Regions from separate parts of the Priestia sp. YIM B13489 genome, predicted to be linked through region 4. Evidence: predicted binding sites of a transcription regulator. Region 4 holds the regulator's gene; each other region holds the start of a gene.
What was found. Region 4 encodes Rex, which represses fermentation and respiration genes when NADH is low (regulators of the CRP and FNR family bind a similar motif). Its sites were predicted from a motif close to TTGTGAAATATTTCACAA; they were not measured.
Positions count from the first base shown of each region.

Region 1: ACFX4W_RS14665 (cytochrome c oxidase subunit II) is a predicted target of Rex. The motif match lies at 3,668-3,685, and genes of this name have one in related genera.
Region 2: ACFX4W_RS18155 (cytochrome ubiquinol oxidase subunit I) is a predicted target of Rex. The motif match lies at 3,893-3,910, and genes of this name have one in related genera.
Region 3: nirB (nitrite reductase large subunit NirB) is a predicted target of Rex. The motif match lies at 1,259-1,276, and genes of this name have one in related genera.

Region 1 is NZ_JBHZOQ010000053.1:1,720,432-1,726,331, reverse strand. It holds gene cyoC (cytochrome o ubiquinol oxidase subunit III) at 1-570, opposite strand, end outside; gene qoxB (cytochrome aa3 quinol oxidase subunit I) at 572-2,566, opposite strand; gene ACFX4W_RS14665 (cytochrome c oxidase subunit II) at 2,541-3,479, opposite strand; gene ACFX4W_RS14660 (hypothetical protein) at 3,863-4,009, opposite strand; gene xylE (D-xylose transporter XylE) at 4,215-5,636, opposite strand.
Region 2 is NZ_JBHZOQ010000053.1:2,422,153-2,428,052, forward strand. It holds gene cydD (thiol reductant ABC exporter subunit CydD) at 1-1,404, opposite strand, end outside; gene cydB (cytochrome d ubiquinol oxidase subunit II) at 1,404-2,420, opposite strand; gene ACFX4W_RS18155 (cytochrome ubiquinol oxidase subunit I) at 2,407-3,813, opposite strand; gene ACFX4W_RS18160 (threonine/serine exporter family protein) at 4,114-4,569, opposite strand; gene ACFX4W_RS18165 (threonine/serine exporter family protein) at 4,584-5,345, opposite strand; gene ACFX4W_RS18170 (LacI family DNA-binding transcriptional regulator) at 5,491-5,900, opposite strand, start outside.
Region 3 is NZ_JBHZOQ010000053.1:4,171,629-4,177,528, reverse strand. It holds gene ACFX4W_RS27445 (SGNH/GDSL hydrolase family protein) at 148-894, shown strand; gene nirB (nitrite reductase large subunit NirB) at 1,502-3,916, shown strand; gene nirD (nitrite reductase small subunit NirD) at 3,935-4,261, shown strand; gene cobA (uroporphyrinogen-III C-methyltransferase) at 4,333-5,103, shown strand; gene ACFX4W_RS27425 (formate/nitrite transporter family protein) at 5,128-5,900, shown strand, end outside.
Region 4 is NZ_JBHZOQ010000053.1:3,077,364-3,083,263, reverse strand. It holds gene tsaD (tRNA (adenosine(37)-N6)-threonylcarbamoyltransferase complex transferase subunit TsaD) at 1-609, shown strand, start outside; gene ACFX4W_RS21565 (ABC-F family ATP-binding cassette domain-containing protein) at 864-2,798, opposite strand; gene ACFX4W_RS21560 (redox-sensing transcriptional repressor Rex) at 3,257-3,895, shown strand; gene tatA (twin-arginine translocase TatA/TatE family subunit) at 3,949-4,134, shown strand; gene tatC (twin-arginine translocase subunit TatC) at 4,150-4,905, shown strand; gene ACFX4W_RS21545 (YdiK family protein) at 4,931-5,158, opposite strand; gene ACFX4W_RS21540 (CPBP family intramembrane glutamic endopeptidase) at 5,155-5,883, opposite strand.

The DNA.
Region 1 (5,900 bases), 1.4 Mb from region 4:
GTAAAGGAAGATCCAGACAGCATCAAGAAAATGCCAGTATAAGCTGATAATCGTCACTTTTCGCTTTGTTACAGAGGTAATTCCATATCGTTTTAATTGGATTGTAATTGAAATCATCCAAATGATGCCGACAGAAACGTGCAGCCCGTGCGTACTAACTAGCGTATAGAAAGCTGTAAAAAATGCGCTGGTGGAAATGGTTGCTCCTTCATGAACCATTGTTTGAAATTCATGAATTTCAAGGCCCACAAAGCACATACCTAAGAGCAGAGTTACGATTAGCCAGCCAATTAAAGGTTTTATTTTTCCCTTGTGCATGCTCAGCACAGCTAATCCGCTCGTAAAGCTGCTCGTTAATAAGATAAACGTTTCAGAAACAAATCCTGGAACTTCAAAAAATTCCTTTCCTGTAAGGCCTCCCGCAGTATGATTAACAAGAACGGCATACGTAGCAAATAATGCTCCAAATAGGATGCAGTCCGTTACGAGGAAAAGCCAAAAACCCATAACTTTGATTCCTTCATCATGTTCATCATGATGTTCTTCGTGGTGCGCTGTCGCATAAGCCATGTCAGCCAACCCTCCCTACTGAATCTTCTGTATGTCGAATTTCATCCACCGGAATATAATAGTCCGAGTTGTATTGAAAAGAACGAACTAGTAAACAAGCTCCGACTCCTGTCAAACCGAATATCGCCATCCACACCCAGTGGAACGTTAAGCCAAAACCAGCAATGAACCAGAAAACCGACATGATAAATGGAATACCTGAATTCTTAGGCATATGAATCGGAGAGAAAGCAGCTGTTTCCTTCGCTTTTTTCTTTTTTCTTTCTTCTTTTATTGTCCACCACGCATCTTGCCCCGTTACTGTTGGAATCACTGCAAAATTGTAGTGCGGCGGCGGTGAAGGGATGGACCATTCTAATGTACGTCCATTCCAAGGATCCCCTGTTACATCTTGTTCGCCGTACTTAATGCCATGAAGAATCTGCCATGCTTGAAAGATAAACCCTATGCCCATAAAGAAAGCTCCGACTGTAGAGATAACGTTCAGTGGTCCCCATCCCATGTCAAAGTCGTACGTATAAATACGGCGTGTCATTCCCATAAACCCTAATGCGTATTGAGGCATGAAGCATACATAAAAACCAATATTCCATGTCCAAAACGCCCATTTACCAAGACGGTCATTTAATTTAAAGCCAAACATTTTTGGCCACCAATAGTACAAACCTGCAAAAAAGCCGAATACAACGCCTCCAATTAACACTTGGTGAAAGTGTGCAACTAAAAAGTAGCTATTATGATACTGATAGTCTGCGGGAGCTGCTGAAAGCATAACACCCGTTGCTCCTCCCACAACAAAACACGGGATAAAAGCAATTGTCCATAGCATTGGCTGCGTCATTTGAATACGGCCGCGGAACATCGTAAATAACCAGTTGAACACTTTAACACCCGTTGGAATTCCGATAGCCATCGTCGTAATAGCAAAAAACACATTCACATTAGCACCTGCACCCATCGTAAAGAAATGATGTACCCATGTGAAATACGATAGAACGCTAATAATCATCATTGAAAAAACCATAGACTTATAGCCAAATATCTTCTTTTGAGAAAACGTTGCAACGATTTCAGAAAAAATGCCGAATGCAGGAAGTACAACGATATACACTTCAGGATGTCCCCACATCCAAATTAAGTTAATGTACATCATCGGATTTCCTCCGCCGGTCATAGTAAATAAGTGTCCGTCAAAGAAGCGGTCAATAAACAATAAAGCAAGCGTTACGGTTAATACAGGAAACGCGAAAATGATAATAATACAGCTTGCTAGAACGGACCACGTGAATAGGGGCATATGCATAAGTTTCATGCCCGGTGCACGCATTTTTAAAATAGTCATAATAAAATTAATTCCAGAAGCCAAGCTGCCAATACCTGATATTTGAATGCCCCAAATATAAAAATCTTGACCTGGTCCAGGACTGAACTGCATGCCAGAAAGCGGAGGATAACTCAACCATCCTGCATCTGGCGAGCCGCCGATTACAAACGACAAATTGAAAAGCATGGCGCCAAAGAAAAATAGCCAAAAGCTTACCGCGTTTAAAAAAGGATAGGCGACATCCCTTGCTCCAATTTGAAGAGGTACAACAATGTTAAAGAACGCAAACATAAGCGGCATTGCCATAAATAGAATCATAATGGTTCCGTGCGTAGTAAAAATTTCGTTGTAATGATTAGAATCTAGAAAATGCCACTGAGGGAATGCTAGTTGCATACGCATTAATAATGCATCTACTCCGCCTCGAAACAGCATTAATAATGAAGAAAGCATATACATAATACCAATTTTTTTATGATCCACCGTTGTGAGCCACTCACGCCATAGCCACTTCCATTTTTTAAGATACGTAAGAACAAAAATAATACCGGCTAATGTTAATAAAATGGCGACATCTGCTCCATAAATCATCGGTTCTCCTGTCACAAAAAAATGAGATGAAAAATCTTTTAATTTTTCTAACAACTTATTTTCCTCCTTCCTGGTGCTCATGCTGTGCATGTACTTGTTCTTCAGAAGCCACATTCATAGTCTTCATGTCTTCATTTTTCATATGGTGATGCTGACTATAATATTGACCACCGTTTTTAATGACAATTTCTTGGAATAAGCCTTTAGGAATGGTAGAATACGATTTTTCTAGAGAAAGACCTTGTTGGGCAAGATTGCTATAATCAGCTTTTGTTAAAGCTGGTGATGTTTCTTTCACTTGCTTTACCCATTGATTAAATTCTTTTGTCGATGTAGATTTAACTTTAAAGTTCATATGAGCGAACCCTTCACCCGTAAAATTAGCACCCGAACCAAAATATTCTCCCTTGTGATCAGCTTGCAGCCAAAGCCCCATTGCCATTCCCGGCATGGTATATAATTGTCCTCCCAGCTCCGGTACCCAAAAAGAATTCATAGGGGCATCTGACGTTAGCACGAATTGAACGGGCACATCTTTTGGAATGTTGACATAGTTCACTGTCGCAATATTTTGATCCGGATATTGAAATAACCATTTCCAGTCAAGGGATGTTACTTCAATTGTTAGTGGCTTTACATCTTTTTTCGGCGGATCTACTAAGTCATACGTCGTCTTGGCCGTAGCGAAACCTAAAATACCAATAATAATAATGGGGATGCTCCACCAAATAAATTCAAGACGCTTACTATCGTCCCAGTCTGGCCGATACGAAGCCTTATTTCCAGGCTTATCACGGTAGCGTAAAACGATATACACAAGCAGACCTAAAACAGGAATAACAACAATTGTGCATAAAATTATGGAAAAAATAATTAACTGGTATTCTTTTTGAGCCACCGCCCCCTGCGGATTTAAAATCAAATAACGACTATCACAGCCTGCTAAAAAAATTGTGATGAATACGGAGAGAATGATTAACTTGCCAATATGCATTGATTTTTGCTTTCTCACCTAAGCTCAGGCTCCCTTCTTCTAAATCTCTGTACATAATAATGGTATATAAACGTGGATATTAGAGATGCATCTCAACAGATCAAAAGGCTAATAACCTCCTAACATATTGAAGTTTGTCATGACATATTGCTTACTCCTAAAAAATTATCATGTTGTATCATTAAAAGGTGTGATATTCATCACACTTGAAGCGCTTTTTATCTAGTTTAAATGGCTTTACCATAAATTCGTCACATATTTGGGTAATTGTGGGGAATAAAAGGTGCCTTGTGACTATCCTAATAAAAGAAAAAAACTCTTCCAGTTTTTATTAACTGAAAGAGTTTTTTATAAGTACTAGATGAAGTATTGAGCTTTAACACTTACTGATTTGCTTGTTTGACCTGCTGAAACATCCAATCAATCATTTTCCGATTCTGATACGCGGGAACCCAGGAAGCATGATCATACTTTAATTCTTTAGGATATTCCGTATATAGCGGATACCCCCAGATTTTTTGTAAATTCATTGCACCGTTATTTATATTTACGATGAAACACTCCTCATAAAGAAAACTATATTTCTATTTTCAAAGAGACTTATCACTATAGCAATATTTTTTAAAAAAGCTATCCACTTTCTTCATAAAGCTTACATATTAAAAACACCTAAAGATAGTTTAGGTGTTTTTGAAATTTTTATATTCATCTATTCTCTAAGTAAAAGCTCAATGGTTATATGGCCTTCTTACTCTTTGAAGCCCCTACTTTTTTTCTCCACATATTTTCCATTTGTTCGAGAGTTTTACCTTTTGTTTCAGGAACAAATTTCCAGACAAACAAAGCAGAAAGTATACTCATTAAACCGTAAAAACCATATGTTAATCCTCCGCTATATTCCATCATCACGGGATATGTAGAGGAAATAAAATAGTTAGCCGCCCACTGAGCAGCTACGGCAATAGCTACAGCACGACCTCTAATTTTATTAGGAAAAATCTCTGAAATGAGCACCCAACAAATTGGTCCCCATGACATCATAAAGGAAGCTGTATAAATAATGATAAATACAAGCGTCCCTATACCAATGATGTTTGAAAAAGCCATGCTTGCTACACCGAACATTCCAATGGCCATTCCGATAGACCCTGTTATTAATAAAGGTTTTCTTCCCAAACGATCAACCGTCAAAATTGCAATTACTGTAAAAATAACGTTTACTAATCCCATAATAATAGTTTGCAGCATAGAAGAACCTTTAGCTGCTCCCATGCTTTCAAAAATACGCGGAGCATAATATAGAGCTACATTGATTCCTACAAACTGTTGAAATACAGAAAGCAGTATACCTACAACGATAACTAATTTTCCATATGCCAATAATTTTTCAGACGAAACATTGGTAGAAATTGTTTGTTTAATATCTTCTAAAATTGATTTCGCTTCTGAAGATCCATTAATTTTAGTTAGTATGGCTAAAGCTTTTTGATCTTGATTCTGTATAGCTAAGTAGCGAGGCGTTTCAGGAACTAAAAACAAGAGTGCTGCAAAGAGTAAAGCTGGAATGGCTCCTGAAGCAAACATGTATCTCCAACCTACATCATTAATCCATTCTAAGGTTTCCCCATTTGCAATACCCCAATTCACGAAGTAAACGACTAACATTCCAAAAATAATCATAAATTGATTGAACGATACCAATCTGCCGCGAATATCTGCCGGTGCAATTTCTCCTATATAGATGGGACAAATGGCTGATGCTAAGCCAACACCAATCCCACCTATAATGCGGTAGAAGTTAAAAGCAAGTAACAAAGAGAGTGTCGGTTCCCCTTTTGTGAAAAATAAAAACTCAGGATAAGAAGCGCCTAACGCTGAGACTATAAAAAGAATAGCTGCTAGTATAAGTGATTGTTTGCGTCCTAGTTTCGTCGCAAAATAACCAGATACCAATCCTCCAATAATACATCCTATTAAAGCACTTGATACAGTAACACCATGTGCTAAAGATCCTAACCCTAAGCTGTCAATAAGATACACCTTTAATGATTCTTCAGCTCCAGATATTACAGCTGTATCATATCCAAACAGTAACCCTCCGATAGCGGCAACTAAGGTAATAGAAAAAATATATAATGAGTTTCGATTTTGTTTCATGCGTTGTTAAAAGCAGTTAGTTAAAAGTAACAGTAGAAGTTCTATTTCTAACTGAGTTCGCACTTATTTGAATACGCTTTTAAATTCTTGGAACACAAAAGAAATTTTCGTCGTCTATTCGACTAACTGCTCTTATCCTCCCCTCCAATGTACGTATTTTTCTAGTGAATCAAATCTTACTACAGCATTTTCTATACTTCCTTTTGTGTTAGGTATATCGATATACAACCATAATCAATTGATACAAGCTACTTTCATATGAAG
Region 2 (5,900 bases), 660 kb from region 4:
CTGTCGCCCCCCATCCCCTATCATTTCATTTTCCTTCTTAGGCATCTGTTGAACCGTTGATAAAAGTCCTGCTTTCGTTAAAGCATCTTCATAATCATATGAGCCGCCTCTGTCTTGATAAAATTCAATATTTTCTTTTACTGTTCCATTAAAAATAAATGGGTGCTGAGGGATATACGTAATCTGCTTTTGCCAAGCATCTGAGCGTAAATCAATTGGCACGCCGTTTACTTCAGCAGAGCCTTCTGTAGATTGTACAAAGCCGCTTAGTATATCAATAAGCGTCGATTTTCCAGCTCCGCTTTTTCCGATGATTCCAATTTTCTGCATTCCTTTAACATGCAGTGACACATCTTCAAGAGAAGGTGGATGCTCTTCGTCATATTTTACAGTGATATGCCTTAATTGAAGTTTACTATTTTCAGTCCAACTAGGAACATCTTCTTTTTTAGCCGGCGATTTTTCAGCCTGCTTCACAATCTTAAGTAATGCATCTCCGGATTCTTTTCCGTCTAATGTTGCATGGTAATCATTTCCGACTTCTCGTATCGGCAGGAAATATTCAGGCGCCAGCAATAAAATCATAAGTGCAGGCTCTAATGTCATAGACCCGTTTACGAGCCGCAAACCAAGCATAACAGCCACGATGGCTACAGATAACATCGTAAAGAAATCTAAAGCAAACGTAGATAAAAAAGCAATCCGGAGCGTTCCCATTGTCGCTTTTCGATAACGGTCACTGACTCTTTCAATCGTTTCAGCATGCTCCTTACTTTTCCCGAGAAATGTTAAAGTTTCTAACCCTCGAAGCGAATCTACAAAGTGGTTGGACAACACGTGATATGTCTCCCATTGGCTGTCTATTTTTTTTTGTGCAGCCAATCCAAGCAAAATCATAAATAAAATTAAAATTGGCATGGTCACAAGTAAAATAATGCCTGAAAGCCGATCATGGTACCAAACGAAAGCAAGCACCAGCCAAGGTGTTACGCTAATGGCAGCCAGTTTAGGCAAAAACAGCTCGAGATAAGCACGAAGCTTCTGTAGGCCTGTGGTGATGAGCGTCACCAAGTTTCCTGTTCCTTCATCTTTGGTAAAACGCGGTCCTAATGAAAAAATGCTTTGCATGACTATCAAACGAAGTTCCTGAGTCGTTTTGACTCCAAATTGATATGCTGTTTTTTTTACTATAAAACCTACGATTTGACGAATCATAAAGGCAGACAAAAACAATCCGATTGCTTTTGTCTGCGAGGTTAAACTTTCACCATGAAAAAGAGCGGTAATTACTTCAGCGAGCCACTTAGCTTGAAAAATAATGGCTACACTTTGAATAGTAATAAGCCCTATTAACATGGCAAGAACCATTTTTATTCCGTTGTAAACCATTAAATTTCTACCCATTAATACTCCATATGCTCCTTATGATCTACACGTTTTCTGAAAACGTAGTAGCTCCAAATTTGATAACCTAACACAAAAGGCAGTAATGCAATAGCAGCGTAAGACATAATTTTTAAGGAATAATTCCCTGATGCTGCATTATGAATCGTTAAACTATAGCTTTCATTGATTGAACTAACCAAAACGGTTGGAAACAATCCTGCAAATATAGAGGAAATTGATAAAATTAAAATTAAGCCAGACATAGCAAATGCCCATCCGTCTTTTTTACGTGTAAGGAAAAATCCTGCTAGTAAATACACGAAAATACCGATGAAAAATGTATATAGCATCAAGCGGCTATGATTACTGAATAAATCTGTTTCAAAAAACGTCATGCCTGAAAAGATAAGAAGTAATAAAGCATTTATAGGCAAAAGCTTCATAGCGACCTTCCGTGAACGATCTCTAATATCGTCCATCGTACGGATCGTGGCAAAAATAAGTCCGTGCCATAAGCAAAGCATTGTTAACGTAACGCCGCCTGTGATGGTATATAGATTAACAATATCCGAAAAGCCGGCATTCATTTGCATATTGCGCTCAACAGGCAGTCCTTTCATTAGCGCTGAAAATAAGATACCAAAAATGAGAGGTGGAAAAAGACTTCCAAAGAAGATAACCCAATCCCATGCATTTTTCCACGCTTGTTTTTCAACTTTCCCTCGAAATTCAAATGCTACACCGCGGCCAATAAGCGAAAGCAAAAGAAGAACAAAAAGAACATATGACCCGCTTAATAGCGTTGCATACCAGTTTGGAAAAGCGGCAAACATAGCACCGATTGCTGAAATTAGCCAAACTTCATTTGCATCCCAAAAAGGACCGATTGTATTAATAAAAGCTCGTCGCTCTAAGTCGTTTCTTCCTAAAAAACGAGACACCATTCCAATCCCAAAATCAAAGCCTTCTAAAAAGATAAAACCAACAAACAGAATGGATACTAGTAAATACCAGAATTCATTAAGAGAAAACATTGTATCCCTCCTTGGTAAACGGATCAGTTGATACTACTTTTGTATGTGCTTCGTGATCGTGATCTGGACCTTTTTTAATTTCTTTAACGAACAAGAACACCATAATCACAGCTAAAATTAAATAAAAGAATGAAAACGAGATAATAGAAAACAGCAATTCACCTGCTGTTACACCAGGAGACACGGCATCTTCCGTTTTCATATAGCCAAATACAACCCAAGGCTGACGGCCAATCTCTGTCATAATCCAACCTGCTGAGCTTCCAAGGAACGGAAAGGCAATGGCAATCGTCATAATACGCAAAAATAGTTTGCTTTCTTGAAGTTTTTTACGAGAAAGCAAGTACGTGCCCCAAATGCCTAATGCACATAATACGCCACCTAGACCAGCCATAATGCGGAAACTCCAAAATGTTGTCCGAACGGGTGGAATATAATTTCCTGCTCCATATTTCGCCGTATACTGCTCCTGTAGCTCGTTCATCCCAGGAACGGAACCTGAAAATTTCCCGTATGATAAGAAACTTAATAAATAAGGTATTTTGATTTCCCCCGTATTTTTCTTTTCATCTGGGTGAATATTTGCTGTCACCGTCCAAGCGCCTGGACTTCCGCTGTTTTCCCATAATCCTTCACTTGCGGCCATTTTCATCGGCTGTGTCTTAACTAAGTATCCAGCCTGTTCATGACCAGATAACGCAATTCCCACACCTGAAACTAACCCTACAATAATGGCAACTTGAAATGATTTTTTGGCAAAAGCCAAATGTTTTTTCTTCAAGAGCATAATGGCACTGACACCCGTGATAAAAAAGGCGCCTGTTGCAAACGAACCTAAAATGGTATGAGGGAATTCAACCCACAGCTGACCGTTTGTTAACAATTTAAAGAAGTCATTCATTTCTAAACGGCCATTATTCAGCTCCATTCCAACCGGATGCTGCATAAAAGAATTAGCCGTTAAAATGAAGAACGCCGAAAAAATAGTACCTAGACTAACAAGCCAAATACATAGACAGTGCAGCCATTTAGGCAAACGATCCCACCCGAAAATCCACAGTCCAAGGAAAGTGGACTCCATAAAAAACGCGAGCAGTGCTTCAATAGCAAGCGGCGCACCGAATACATCTCCTACAAACCTTGAGTACTCTGACCAGTTCATGCCAAACTGAAATTCTTGTAAAATACCTGTTACGACTCCGACAGCAAAGTTAATCAGGAATAAGTGCCCCCAAAACTTTGCCATCTTTTTATACTGTTCATCTTTTTTTACTACGTACATCGTTTCCATGATCGCTACTAAAAAGACAAGACCGATAGATAGCGGTACAAAGATAAAATGAAACAGCGTCGTTGATGCAAATTGAATACGTGATAGTATAACTGTATCCATCTTCTTTCTCCTTTCATATATAAGAACATTCATCATTTCCATAGATACTTTGCTCATTTCTGAGCATCTTTTACTTATATTGTGAAACATTGAGCATAATAATTCGATAGATATGCTCAATGTTTCACATACATATGTAATATCTCTCTTTCTATTTACATAGTATAGTCTATTTTTTTAGCTGTGCACGGACATTTTTTGAACGTTTTTAGACTAAAGCGTGACTTTCTTGTGACAAAAAAGTGAAGGATCTCTTTATTTTTTCATAAAAAAAGCACGCTCTGATTTGAGCTTGCTTCTCTATGGTCGATATTTTGCTTTGGCATTTAATTTAGACTGACGAATGATTTGGTTGATGACTTCAGAAAACACAATACCAATGGCAATTGAACCTGAAATCATAAAGGCTTTTGCTGCAAGACTAATCGCTTCATTATAGTTATTTTCTACAAAGTTACGCATGGCATCGTATGCTGTTCCTCCCGGAACCAGCGGAATAATACCTGCTACGGTGAAAATAATGATCGGCGTTCGATAAATTTTTGCGTAAATTTGACTAATAATAGCAATAAAGAAGGCCGATGCAACTGTGCTTGGAATTTCATCTACGCCATAGAACGTTAGCAAATAGTAAATGAGCCAGCCAATCATTCCGACAAAGCCACTTTTTAATAATGATTCACGTGGAACATTAAAAATGATCCCAAATGCTGCTGAAGCAATAAAACTTGTAATTATCTGCTCTACGATATGCATATGATGCCTCCCTTCTATAGAAGTGTAAATACAATGGCAATACCTGCACCGATAGCGAATGCCGTCAGAAACGCTTCTGCTCCTTTTGATAATCCAGACAGTAAATGTCCCGCCATTAAATCTCGCACTGCATTGGTAATGGATAAGCCAGGAACGAGTGGCATAACGGATCCAATAATAATTTTATCGATTTGCGTGCCTAGTCCTGAAGCGACTAAAAGAGCTGATAAAAGTCCAATAACTAACGAAGCGGTAAACTCAGCAAAAAAGCGAATCGGAATAAGACGGTGGAAATACACCACGGTTAAAAATCCGAGACCTCCTGAAAACATAGCTGGAATAAAGTCCGTCCATAAACCTTGAAACATGATTAAAAAGCATCCGCTAGAAATGGATGCAGCTGCAAGTTGAACCCATAGTGGAAAAGCTACGTTTGTTGCTTCAATTTCTTGTAGCATTTCATACGCTTCCTCCAAGGAGATGTTTCCTTGACTGATTGTTCTTGAGACGCTATTTACCATGGTTACTTTTTTTAAATCTGTCGTTCGTTCGGAAATACGAATTAACTTCGTTTTCGTCGGTTCTTTCGTTTCAAGTGAAAACATAATCCCTGTTGGCGTCACATAGCTGTGGGATTTTTTTATACCGTAAGACGCTGCAATCCGCATCATTGTGTCTTCTACTCGATACGTTTCTGCTCCGCTTTCTAACATAATTTTACCTGCTAGTAAGCTAACGTCCATAATTTCATATTTATCTAATTTTTGTTGTGTCATCAAATCGCTCCAAACATATTAAAGCTTGGTTTTTTTCCCCTACAGCATACAGTGTATAAGAAAGAGGGAAGTGGACGCAATGGTTAATGCAAAAAAGTGTGGACTTTTTGTCTCACACTTTCAGGAATAGTATATACATTCCTTATCAATTCATACGTTTTGTGGTCTCGCGCTCTACTAATAAAGGTGCCATTTTATACTGTATCTGATCTATTTCTTGCTGATCCTGAATTTGTTGAAGTAAGAGGTTTACTGCTTTTTCAGCCATTTTTTCCATCGGTTGACGGATAGTTGTTAGTGGAGGATGCGCTTCACTAGCTTCTGTAATATCATCAAACCCTATAACAGATAAATCTGCTGGAACGTGAAGCCCGTTTTGCCACGCACAGTGTATCACTTTCAGAGCAATGTAATCCGTAGCACAAATAAGCGCAGTTGGAGGCTCTGGATGATGAGCTAGCTCATTTATAAACTGATATAGTTCATCTGAGTTATTCATATCTTCTTTCACAAACTTTGCGTTTGCTGACGGTACATACTGATAAAAAAGGGACA
Region 3 (5,900 bases), 1.1 Mb from region 4:
ATCACGGAAGAGCGGTGATGATAGAGTTGCTAGACCTATCCGGATGAGTCCTTTGAGGGGATATTCGCAGGAGCTACTAATTTTGAGTTCTTCTTTATGAAAGCAATTTGCTGAGATTGTAAGAAGAACTTGTAAAGGGGAGATTGAATGAAGGCGATGGTTGGGGTAAATGTGGCGGCGGCTGTTTTGTGCGGGGCGGTGATGTATGCGGGGACGCAGCACTGGCAGGAGCAAACGGAAGCGCAGGCAAGTGAAGTAAAAACTGCTGTTGTACATAAAGAAAAACAGTTTTCCGATGTATCTGCTTATACAAAAAATCTTCCAGACTTTATCACAAAGCAAATCCAGTCATCTATCGCAAATAAAAAGCCTCTGACTCTTGTAATTGCCACATCCGCAGAAGAAACAGGGTGGCCTCAGCAGTTAAAAAAAGAGCTAGCAGCTACATATGGAAGTGATGTATTTACGGTTAAAACACTTTCATATGGTAACGGGACAACGAATGAGCTTTTATCCTCACATATTGCCGATCAAATTAATCAGCTTCAGCCAAACATTATTCTGTTTGAATCACCTCTTAAAAATGACTATCAGCACCTTACGCTAGATGAGACGCTTGAAAATACAGACAAGCTGATTCATCAGCTCAAAGACTTGAAAAAAACCCTTATGATTCAGCCGTCACAGCCATATATTTCACAAACGGAGTCCTATGAAGAAGGGGTAGAAGCGATCAGGGGAGTCTCTGAAGCAAACTGGGTATATTATATGAATCACTCGCTTATTTGGCCCTTTCATTTAGGAGAGTATATAAATAAAGACAGCGGTAATTTAACGAAAAAAGGAAATGAGGTGTGGGGAGAGTACGTTGTGAATTGGTTTACGGGAAAATAAAAAAACAAGCCCTATTTGAAAAGGAATAGGGCTTGTTTTTTATAATTTTATTAGATTATGACTTTTCCTCGTTTTATAGTAGTAGCTTTTTGTATCTCTACACTTATAAAGCTTAAAGCCGAAGATTTCTAAAGGAGTCCAAAGTTTTTTAATGTTTACGAGTGGCATTTTAATTCTCCGTTCTGTTCTTTATAAAGGTCTATATATTCATTATAAAGAATACGAGAGTAATAGTAAATACTATAAAGAACGGTTTGTTTAAAAAATTCTTTATAAAGAACTTTAGAGTTTTTATTTTTGGCTTATCAGCATTCAGGAGTGATTTTTATCATAGCTCCGGTTATTTATTCTTGCTACATTAATGTTGTGAAAAAGATCACAAAATAAAATGCAAAGGATGATCTCAATTAAAACGTAATTAGACCACTTATTTTTTTTGCTTGTCGTTAAAGCAATGGAATCGCATACATACCGTAACTGTGTTAGATAATCTAACACATAAGTTGAACGATTCAGAAAATTCATATATCTTAAGTATATCTTTAAAGATGCATAGAAAATATATCTTTGAAACAAGCAGGTATAGACGCCAGGGGAGGAATGGAAGATGCAAAAAAAGAAACTCGTATTGATTGGAAATGGAATGGCTGGAGTTCGAGCGATTGAAGAAGTATTGAAGGTTTCAAGCGAAGCGTTTGACATTACGATTTTCGGAAGCGAGCCGCATCCGAACTATAATCGTATTTTACTATCAAAAGTGCTGCAAGGAGATACGAATGTTGAAGACATTACGTTAAACGATTGGAACTGGTATCAAGAAAACAATATTACATTATATACGGGCGAAACGGTTACTAGTATCGATTCAGTGAAAAAAGAAGTAGCGACAAACAGCGGCAGAGTAGAATCGTATGATGAGTTGATTTTAGCAACGGGCTCTCTTCCTTTTATTCTTCCGATTCCAGGGTCTGATAAAAAAGGAGTTACGGCTTTTCGAGATATAAAAGACACGGATGAAATGCTGCAGGCTTCTCAGCAGTATAAAAAAGCAGCGGTTATTGGAGGCGGACTCCTTGGATTAGAAGCAGCGCGCGGACTGTTAAATTTGGGGATGGACGTATCTGTGATTCATTTAGCTCCGTATTTAATGGAACGCCAGCTTGATCCAACAGCCGGCAAATTGCTTCAAAACGAATTAGAAAAACAAGGCATGAAGTTTTTGCTTGAAAAACAAACGGCGGAAATCGTCGGCGATGAGCGAGTTGAAGGATTATCTTTTAAGGACGGGACGTTTTTAGACGCTGATTTAGTCGTGATGGCCGTTGGAATTAAGCCAAACGTTCAGCTTGCAAAAGAAGCGGGACTTAACGTAAATCGAGGAATTGTTGTAAATGACTATATGCAAACGGATATTCCAAACATCTACGCGGTTGGAGAATGTGCAGAGCATAGAGGAATGGTATACGGGCTGGTGGCACCTCTGTATGAACAAGGAAAAGCATTAGCAAAAGCGATTTGCGGGGCAGAAAAAGTTCCTTATGAAGGGTCAGTTTTATCCACGCAGCTAAAAGTATCAGGTGTTGAAGTGTTCTCCGCAGGAGACTTCATGGAAGATGAAGAGAAAAAAGCGATCAAAGTGTTTGATGAACAAGACGGCATTTATAAAAAGCTTGTTTTGCGAGGCAATCAAATTGTAGGAGCTGTTCTTTTTGGAGAAAGCAGCGACGGAAATCGACTGTTTTCAATGATTCAAAAGCAAGAAGATGTATCCGATGTCGCAAAAGTGTCGATTTTACAGCCATCTGGAGGTAACGCGGGTGAAAGCTTAGTAGCAAGCATGAGCGCCGATGATATTATTTGCGGCTGTAACGGCGTAACAAAAGGTACGATTGTGGAAGCTATCCAAAAACAAGGATGCTCATCGGTTGATGAAATCAAAGCTTGTACAAGTGCCTCTCGCTCCTGCGGAGGATGTAAACCGCTTGTAGCGGAAGTGCTTCAGCATACTCTTGGCGCTGACTTTGACGCGGCGATTCAAAAAGAAGCGATTTGCGGCTGTACGACTCTTTCACGAGATGAAGTTGTCGAAGAAATCAAAGCAAAGGGCCTTTCGCATACGCGTGAAGTGATGAATGTACTTGGCTGGAATAATGAAGAAGGCTGTTCGAAATGCCGTCCGGCGCTAAACTATTATTTAGGTATGGTGAATCCAACCGGATACGTTGATGAACGCGAATCACGATTTGTGAATGAACGCATGCACGCAAATATTCAAAAAGACGGCACGTATTCTGTTGTTCCTCGCATGTACGGAGGCGTCACAAATGCAGAAGATTTAAGAAAAATTGCAGATGTTGTTGATAAATATGAAATTCCGCTCGTAAAAGTGACAGGTGGTCAGCGTCTTGATTTGTTTGGCGTTAAAAAAGAAGATTTGCCTAGCGTATGGGAAGAGTTAGATATGCCTTCTGGCTACGCGTACGGTAAGTCGCTGCGGACGGTGAAAACATGCGTCGGCGAACAGTTTTGCCGTTTTGGCACGCAGGATTCAATGGGCGTTGGAATTGCGCTTGAGAAAAAATTTGAAGGACTGTGGACGCCTCATAAAGTGAAAATGGCTGTATCTGCTTGTCCGAGAAGCTGTGCTGAGTCAGGTATTAAAGATATTGGCTTTATTGGAATTGACGGCGGCTGGGAAATTTACGTGGGCGGAAATGGAGGTACGCATCTTCGCGGAGGAGATTTATTGTATAAAGTAAAAACAGACGAAGAATTGATGGACATTACAGGAGCTTATTTGCAGTATTACCGGGAAACGGCTAATTACTTAGAGCGTACGTCTGCATGGATTGAACGCATGGGACTTTCGCACATTCAGTCCGTGCTTGATGACGCTGAGACGAGAAGAGAGCTGAATATGCGTATGGACGAAGCGTTATCTACGTATCGTGATCCTTGGAAAGAAATCGTCGAAAGCAAAAAGACGAAAAAAGAGCTGTTCGAAACAGTTGTTACATCATAAAGCTGGGGGGAAATAAAGATGGTGAATAAAAACATTACAAAAGTATGCGTAGGGTCGATTCATGATTTTCCGGTAAGCCTAGGTAAAACAGTGAAAGTAAACGGAAAAGAAATTGCGGTGTTTAAGCTATCAAGCGGAAAAATCCGGGCAATTGAAAATCGCTGTCCGCATAAAGGCGGGGTGCTAAGTGAAGGAATTGTGAGCGGCGACTCGGTGTTCTGTCCGATGCACGACTGGAAAATTTGCTTGCATGACGGTAACGTACAAGAGCCTGACAGCGGATGTGTCGACACGTACGAAGCGTCTGTTGAAGGAGATTTGCTGTATCTTTTAATTGAAGAATAAGTACCGTGGCGCGTTGATTTTCAACGCGCCACAAAAATTCAAGGGAACACATTAAAAGGAGCGAAGCAAAAATGAGAACAGGAAAAGTGTACATTGTAGGAGCCGGACCAGGAGATCCAGATTTACTAACCATAAAAGCAGCCAAATGTTTAGAAAAAGCAGATGTTATTTTATACGACCGATTAGTGAACCCTGTTCTTCTTCAGTATGCAAAAGAAGGAGCGGAACTCGTCTACTGCGGGAAAAAGCCTGGTGATCACTGCGTTTCTCAAGAGGATATTCATGATTTGCTTGTATTCTACGCAAGAAAAGGAAACACCGTCGTGCGGTTAAAAGGCGGAGATCCGTTTATTTTCGGAAGAGGCGGTGAAGAAGCAGAAGTGCTCGCTCAGCATAGAATTCCATTTGAAATCGTTCCGGGTATTACAGCGGGCATCGCGGCACCTGCTTATGCTGGAATTCCTGTGACGCACCGTGAGCTGAGCCGTTCGTTTGCCGTTGTGACGGGACACTGTTTGAGCGGCAAGCCGGAAAGTATTCGCTGGGAGCACTTAGCAAAAGGAGTTGATACGCTTGCGATTTATATGGGCGTTAAAAACTTGCCGTATATTTGCCGTCAGCTTTTAGACGCCGGAAAAAGCGCGGATACGCCGGTCGCGCTTATTGAACAAGGTACGTCTATTTATCAGCGCACGGTTACAGGGACGCTTGGCACAATTGTAGACACGGCTGCTGAACAGCAAGTCAGCAATCCCGCGATGATTGTGATTGGTAAAGTGGTGAAGCAAGCTTCTGCTCTTTCTTGGTTTTTGGAAAAAACAGAAGAAAAAGTATGCGTCTAAGATGAATAAAAGGAGGAAACACTTTTGTTTAAGAATTCACTGCAGTCAATGAATGAGTTAGCACGCGAAAAAACGAAGCTTGTGAATGAGCATTTGCCGAGTTATTTGCTGTTAGCTGTGCTAGCGGGTGCTTACGTAGGACTTGGCGTTATATTAGCGCTATCGGTAGGAGCACCTTTGGCCTCTGCTTCTTTACCGGTCGTTTCTCTTGTGATGGGGTTATCTTTTGCTGTTGCTCTCCTGCTTGTCGTATTTGCAGGAGCTGAATTGTTTACGGGGAATCATATGGTTTATACAGTCAGTACGCTATCGGGAGTCACGACATGGAAAGATACGTTCAAAAACTGGACGTGGTGTTTTATCGGAAATGCGATAGGTGCGTTTGGGCTTTGTTTGTTAATTACCGGAACCGGTTTGTTTAAAGGAATTGAACCGAACCATTTACTTATGACGCTGGCAGCTAAAAAAATGAATTTGCCGGTCAGTGAATTATTTTTTCGCGGCATTCTTTGCAACTGGCTTGTTTGCCTGGCAATTTGGACGGCTGCGCGCACTAAAAGCGATGCGGCAAAGATCATGCTTATTTTTTGGATGCTGTTTGCATTTGTTGCATCAGGATACGAGCACAGCGTGGCAAATATGACGTTTCTTGGTCTAGCTTTATTGCTTCCGCATCCTGATGCGATTTCGGCTGCTGGGCTATTTCATAATTTAATTCCCGTTACACTCGGAAACATCGTAGGGGGAGGACTGTTTGTGGGAAGCATTTACTGGTTCGTGAACGCTAGGCAGCTGAA
Region 4 (5,900 bases):
GTTGTATCTGGAGGGCATACAGAGCTTGTATACATGGAAAGTCACGGTCAGTTTAAAGTGATTGGTGAAACGAGAGATGATGCGGCAGGAGAAGCCTACGATAAAGTAGCCCGCACGTTAAACCTTCCATATCCAGGCGGACCTCATATTGACCGCCTTGCACATGAAGGAGAGCCATTAATTGATTTGCCGCGTGCTTGGCTAGAAGAAGGATCCTATGATTTTAGTTTCAGTGGGTTAAAATCAGCAGTTATTAACACTGTCCACAACGCGAAGCAAAAAGGTGAAGAAATTCTTCCACAAACACTTGCTGCTAGCTTTCAAGCGAGTGTTATTGATGTGTTAGTAACTAAAACGGTTAAAGCTGCAAAGGAATATAAGGTTAAGCAAGTGTTAGTAGCAGGAGGAGTTGCTGCTAATAAAGGACTTAGAGCAGCGCTAGAAGAAGCATTTGCACCATTATCAAACATTGAGCTTATTATCCCGCCGCTATCTCTATGCACGGATAATGCCGCAATGATTGGAGCAGCGGCAAGTGTACGATTTGCTCAAGGAAAACGCTCAGATATGTCATTAAACGCAAACCCCGGTTTAGACTTGGAAGAGTAAGAGACGAATGAGATTTATTTCTCATTCGTCTTTTTTGTGGATAAAAATGATTTATCAACAATATTCAATAAATTTAGAATTGACTGTGGATAATTATGTGGAAAAGTCCGTGCACTCAGTACACGGACATGTTATCAACAAGTTTTAATTATGAAAATCAGACAGATATCCACTATTTATTCACAGAGTGGATAAAGCTTGTCCTAAAGCGCACGAACAAGTAAATAGGGTGAATAAATACGAAAAAATATAGGCTATTCTTCTAGAAGCAGCTGTAATTCTTCCCACTCTTCCATTAATGTGGATAACTGTGAAGAAATTTTTTCATTTTCACCGTTTAATCTTGATACTTCTTCGTGGTTTTGATAAATTTCAGGATTACAAAGAAGTTCTTCATTCTCCGCTTGTGCGGCTTCTAATTTGTTTACTTCAGTTTCAATTTCTTCAATTCGGCGCGTTCGCTGCCTCATCAATTTCTTTTGTTCTTTATCTTGTTTATAAGACTGTTTATCTACTTTTACCGTACGTTCTTCGTTGGCTTTTATATTTTCTAATTCTTTGATTTCCTCTATTTCTGCTTTCTTTTCTACATAATAGTCATAATCTCCAAGAAATTCTTCTACTCCTTCAGGAGATAGCTCTGCTATTTTGTTTGCAATACGATTAATAAAATAACGGTCATGTGAAACAAATAATAGAGTCCCTGGGTAATCAATTAACGCATTCTCGAGTACTTGTTTGCTATCTAAATCAAGATGGTTAGTAGGTTCATCCAAAATTAAGAAATTAGCTTTTTGAAGCATAAGCTTCGCAAGAGCCAAACGTGCTTTTTCACCACCGCTAAGCGTCGAAACGATTTTCAGTACATCATCACCTGAAAACAGAAAATTTCCAAGCGCTGTACGAATTTCTTTTTCAGGTTTGGATGGGTAGTCATCCCAAAGCTCATTTAAAACAGTTTTATTAGATATTAAATTAGCTTGCTCTTGGTCGTAATAACCAACCATTACGTTTGAGCCAAAAGAAATGGTTCCAGTCTTGAAGCTTAGTTTATCCACAATACCTTTTAATAACGTAGATTTCCCAACTCCATTAGGGCCAACCAACGCAAGGCTTTCACCTTTTTTAATCCGAAGGTTTGCGTCTTGGACGACATATTTGTTTTCATCATATCCGATGGACACGTTTTCGAGATTTAAGACTTCATTTCCGCTTTGACGCTCAATTTCAAACGAAAAACTAGCTGATTTTTCGCCTTCGTTAGGTCGATTTATTAACTCCATTCGATCGAGCTGCTTACGTCTGCTTTGCGCACGTTTTGTAGTCGATGCGCGGGCGATGTTTCGCTGAATAAAATCATTCAGTTTTGCGACTTCATCTTGCTGCTTTTCGTACTGACGCAACTCTTTTTCATATCGCTCTGCTTTTTGTACAAGGTATTTAGAGTAGTTGCCCGTGTACTTGACCGTTGTTTTTTGTGTGACTTCATACACTTGATTTACGACCTTATCAAGGAAGTAACGATCGTGTGAAACAATTAAAATAGCTCCTTCATACCCTTGCAGAAACTGTTCCAGCCATGCTAAAGTTTCAATATCTAAGTGGTTGGTAGGCTCATCCAGAATAAGCAAGTCTGGCTTTGTTAAAAGCAGTTTTGCAAGAGCCAAGCGCGTTTTTTGTCCACCGCTCAAGGAGGAAATAGGGGTGCTATAGTCAAAGTTTGAGAAACGGAAACCGTGAAGAATAGATCGTGTATCCGCTTCATATTGATAGCCGCCTAAATCTTTGAACGTTACTTGAAGCTGATCGTACTCTTTGGTTAGTTTTTCGTATTGAACTGAATCATTAAAAATGTCTGGATCGCCCATCTTCGTTTCAAGCGTACGTAATTCTTTTTCCATCTTCTTTAACGGAGCAAAGACTGTCATCATTTCTTCCCATATGGAGAGTGTTGACTCAAGAACTGTATCTTGTCCCATATAATCAATGGAAACACCTTTAGGTTTAATAATTTCTCCGCTGTCATAAGAAAGCTGCTCAGCAATAATTTTTAATAAAGTTGATTTACCAGCACCGTTTCGTCCCACTAGGGCAATGCGGTCTTTTGATTGTACTTCTAACTTTATATTCGATAAAATGGGTTCTGCCCCATAGTATTTTGTAATACCGTTCAATTGTAGAATAATCATTTTTTCACCTCTAGTAGTATATCCATAGTGTATTTTAACATATTTTCAACTACAAGTTCTTCCTACAAGCGTTTGTAATTTGTAGAGGGACAAGAACAAATGATGAAGCGAATGTTTTGATTCATGAAATAAAATGATTTTACCTGCACATTTTATACAGGATACTATGTTAAAATAAGAGATAAGTGCATCTCTGAACTTATATATGATGGATGTAGAAAATCCGTCATGACTAACAAACGGATCCTTTGAAGGGCTAATTGCTTCGTTCTAGCTACCGACTTTAAGTATTCCTGGATAGACAAAAGGCGTCGGGGTGTGAAGCGGAGTATATATAAAACAAGAGAAAAGAGAGAGAATTGGAAGCGCTACCTCAAGGCGGTTGAGGCTTTGTGAAAGGTAATGCAATATGACTTGAAAATGTTAGTAATGACATACATGAACTGAGGGGGTACAACGTGAACACTGAACAATTAAAAATACCACAAGCAACGGCTAAACGATTGCCGCTTTATTATCGTTTTTTAAAAAACTTGCATGCTTCTGGTAAACAGCGTGTTTCGTCAGCGGAGTTAAGTGAGGCAGTGAAAGTTGATTCTGCTACTATTCGCCGGGATTTTTCTTACTTTGGAGCATTAGGGAAAAAGGGATACGGCTACAATGTGAATTATTTACTTACATTTTTCCGTAAAACGTTAGACCAAGATGAAGTAACGAAAGTAGCACTGATTGGCGTAGGGAATCTGGGAACGGCCTTTTTAAATTATAATTTTATTAAAAATAATAACACCAAAATTGAGTGCGCTTTTGATGTGATAGAAGATAAAGTCGGTACAAAAGTAGGCGACGTGCCGGTTTATCACCTTGACCAATTGGAAGATTATATGAGTGATGATATCTCAGTGGCGATTTTAACCGTTCCTGCCACTGTGGCTCAGCAAATTACCGATCGTTTAGTGAATTGCGGAATTAAAGGGATTCTAAACTTCACTCCTGCACGCTTAAACGTACCGGATGAGATTCGACTGCATCATATTGATCTGGCTGTAGAATTACAGTCGCTTGTCTACTTTTTGAAAAATTATCCTGTTGAATAAGATGGACTGTGTTACGATTTCCTTAAGTCTAAATTAATAAGGAGAGTGGGAATATGGGGATTGGAGCAGGCAGTTGGATTATTATTGCGATTGTAGCACTGCTTATTTTTGGACCGAAACGGTTACCGGAGCTAGGAAGATCAGTCGGGCAAACGCTTAGAGAGTTTAAGCATGCCGCTAGCGGTGCCTCAGAAGATCGTGAAAAAGATAAACAGCGTCAAGTAGATGACAAAGAGTAAAAGGGTGATCATAGTATGACCGAACAAGAAATGTCAATATATGATCATATAGGAGAGCTGCGAAAGCGCATTTTAATTGTTTTATTTTTCTTTGTCATTGCCACAATTGGCGGCTTTTTTATAGCGGATAAGGTTATTGTCTATTTACAGCATGCTGATGAGGCAAAAAATTTAACGATGAATGCATTTAGGCTAACAGATCCAGTTAAGATTTATATGCAGTTTGCTGTTATTATCGGCTGTGTACTTGCAGCTCCTGTTGCACTGTATCAACTTTGGGCATTTATTAGTCCTGGTTTATATGAAAAAGAGCGTAAGGTAACGCTTGGATATATTCCTGTTTCCATTTTTCTCTTTATCGGCGGTGTCTCTTTTTCTTATTTCGTGTTGTTTCCATTTGTCGTCGATTTTATGACGCGCGTTTCTGATGAGCTGAATGTAAACCAAGTGATTGGCATTAATGAATACTTTTCTTTTTTAATGCAGCTCACACTGCCTTTTGGCCTGTTGTTTCAGCTTCCTGTTGTCGTCATGTTTTTGACGCGATTAGGAATTATCACGCCTATGTTTTTATCTCAAATTCGAAAGTATGCCTATTTCGTACTGCTAGTTATTGCCGCACTTATTACACCACCAGAATTGCTCTCGCACATGATGGTGACAGTGCCGCTCTTAATTTTGTATGAAATCAGCATCATTATTTCCCGCATTTCGTATCGCAAAGTGTTAAAGGCAAGGGCAGAGCAAGAAAGAGAAGATGTTAGTATGTAAAAAAACCACTGAAACAGTGGTTTTTTTATTTAGATGAATCATCTTGATTTTTATATTGCTGCTGCAACTTTTTAATTTTATAGTGCAAGATAAAAATGCGCACCGCAAATCTGAAATCGAACGCGGCTACGAGTGCAAATAAGATCGTGGGGAAATTCCACACGGTTTCCTGAGCATTTTGAATAGCCAGGTAGGTGAATAAAACCCCCATAATAATATAAATAAACCCTCGTGTTAAAGGGATATTCTTCATAAAAACATGCCTCCAAAAATAAACTGCATTTGTTCTGCTTGCTTTTGCATTTCTATAATTTTATCTGCAAAAATAGTTTGAGATAAAATAACGACTGTATTCATCAACACGTGAGCAATAATGGGTACAATAATTAGTTTTGTTCTTGCATAAAGGAATGCAAATACAAATCCCATGGCTGTATACACGAGCAAATGTTTAAAATCCCAGTGTACGGCAGCAAAAATAAGGGAACTAATAAATGCAGAGACAAAGAAATTATATCGTTTGTGAAGAGAGCCGAAAATAATCTTTCGAAAAATAATCTCTTCTAGAATTGGTCCAATAACAGACGTAACGACAATTAGGAACGGCGTTGCTTTAACAAGATTAACAATATTTTGTGTGTTTTCAGATACTTGGGTAATGCCAAGAGCGTGCTCAATCATACCTGCTACAGCTTGACCAGCCATAGCCAGGAACACCCCAAGGACTGACCAGACCACAGTTACCGTTGTTCCCGCATGTTCTATACGCATGGACATGTCACGGCGCAGCAGCAGTAAGACAATAAGTAAACCAAGGATAAAGCTAATGATGGTCCAATAAGTCAAAAGCATGACATTCGCTGTTCGAACTGGATATTGATCAAACATTCCTGTTAATTTTAACAGCGGTATACCAACAACTCCTGAAAACTGCATAAGGATGTAGGTGAGGATAACATACCAATAACGTTTTTCCAATCTTCTATACTCCTTTA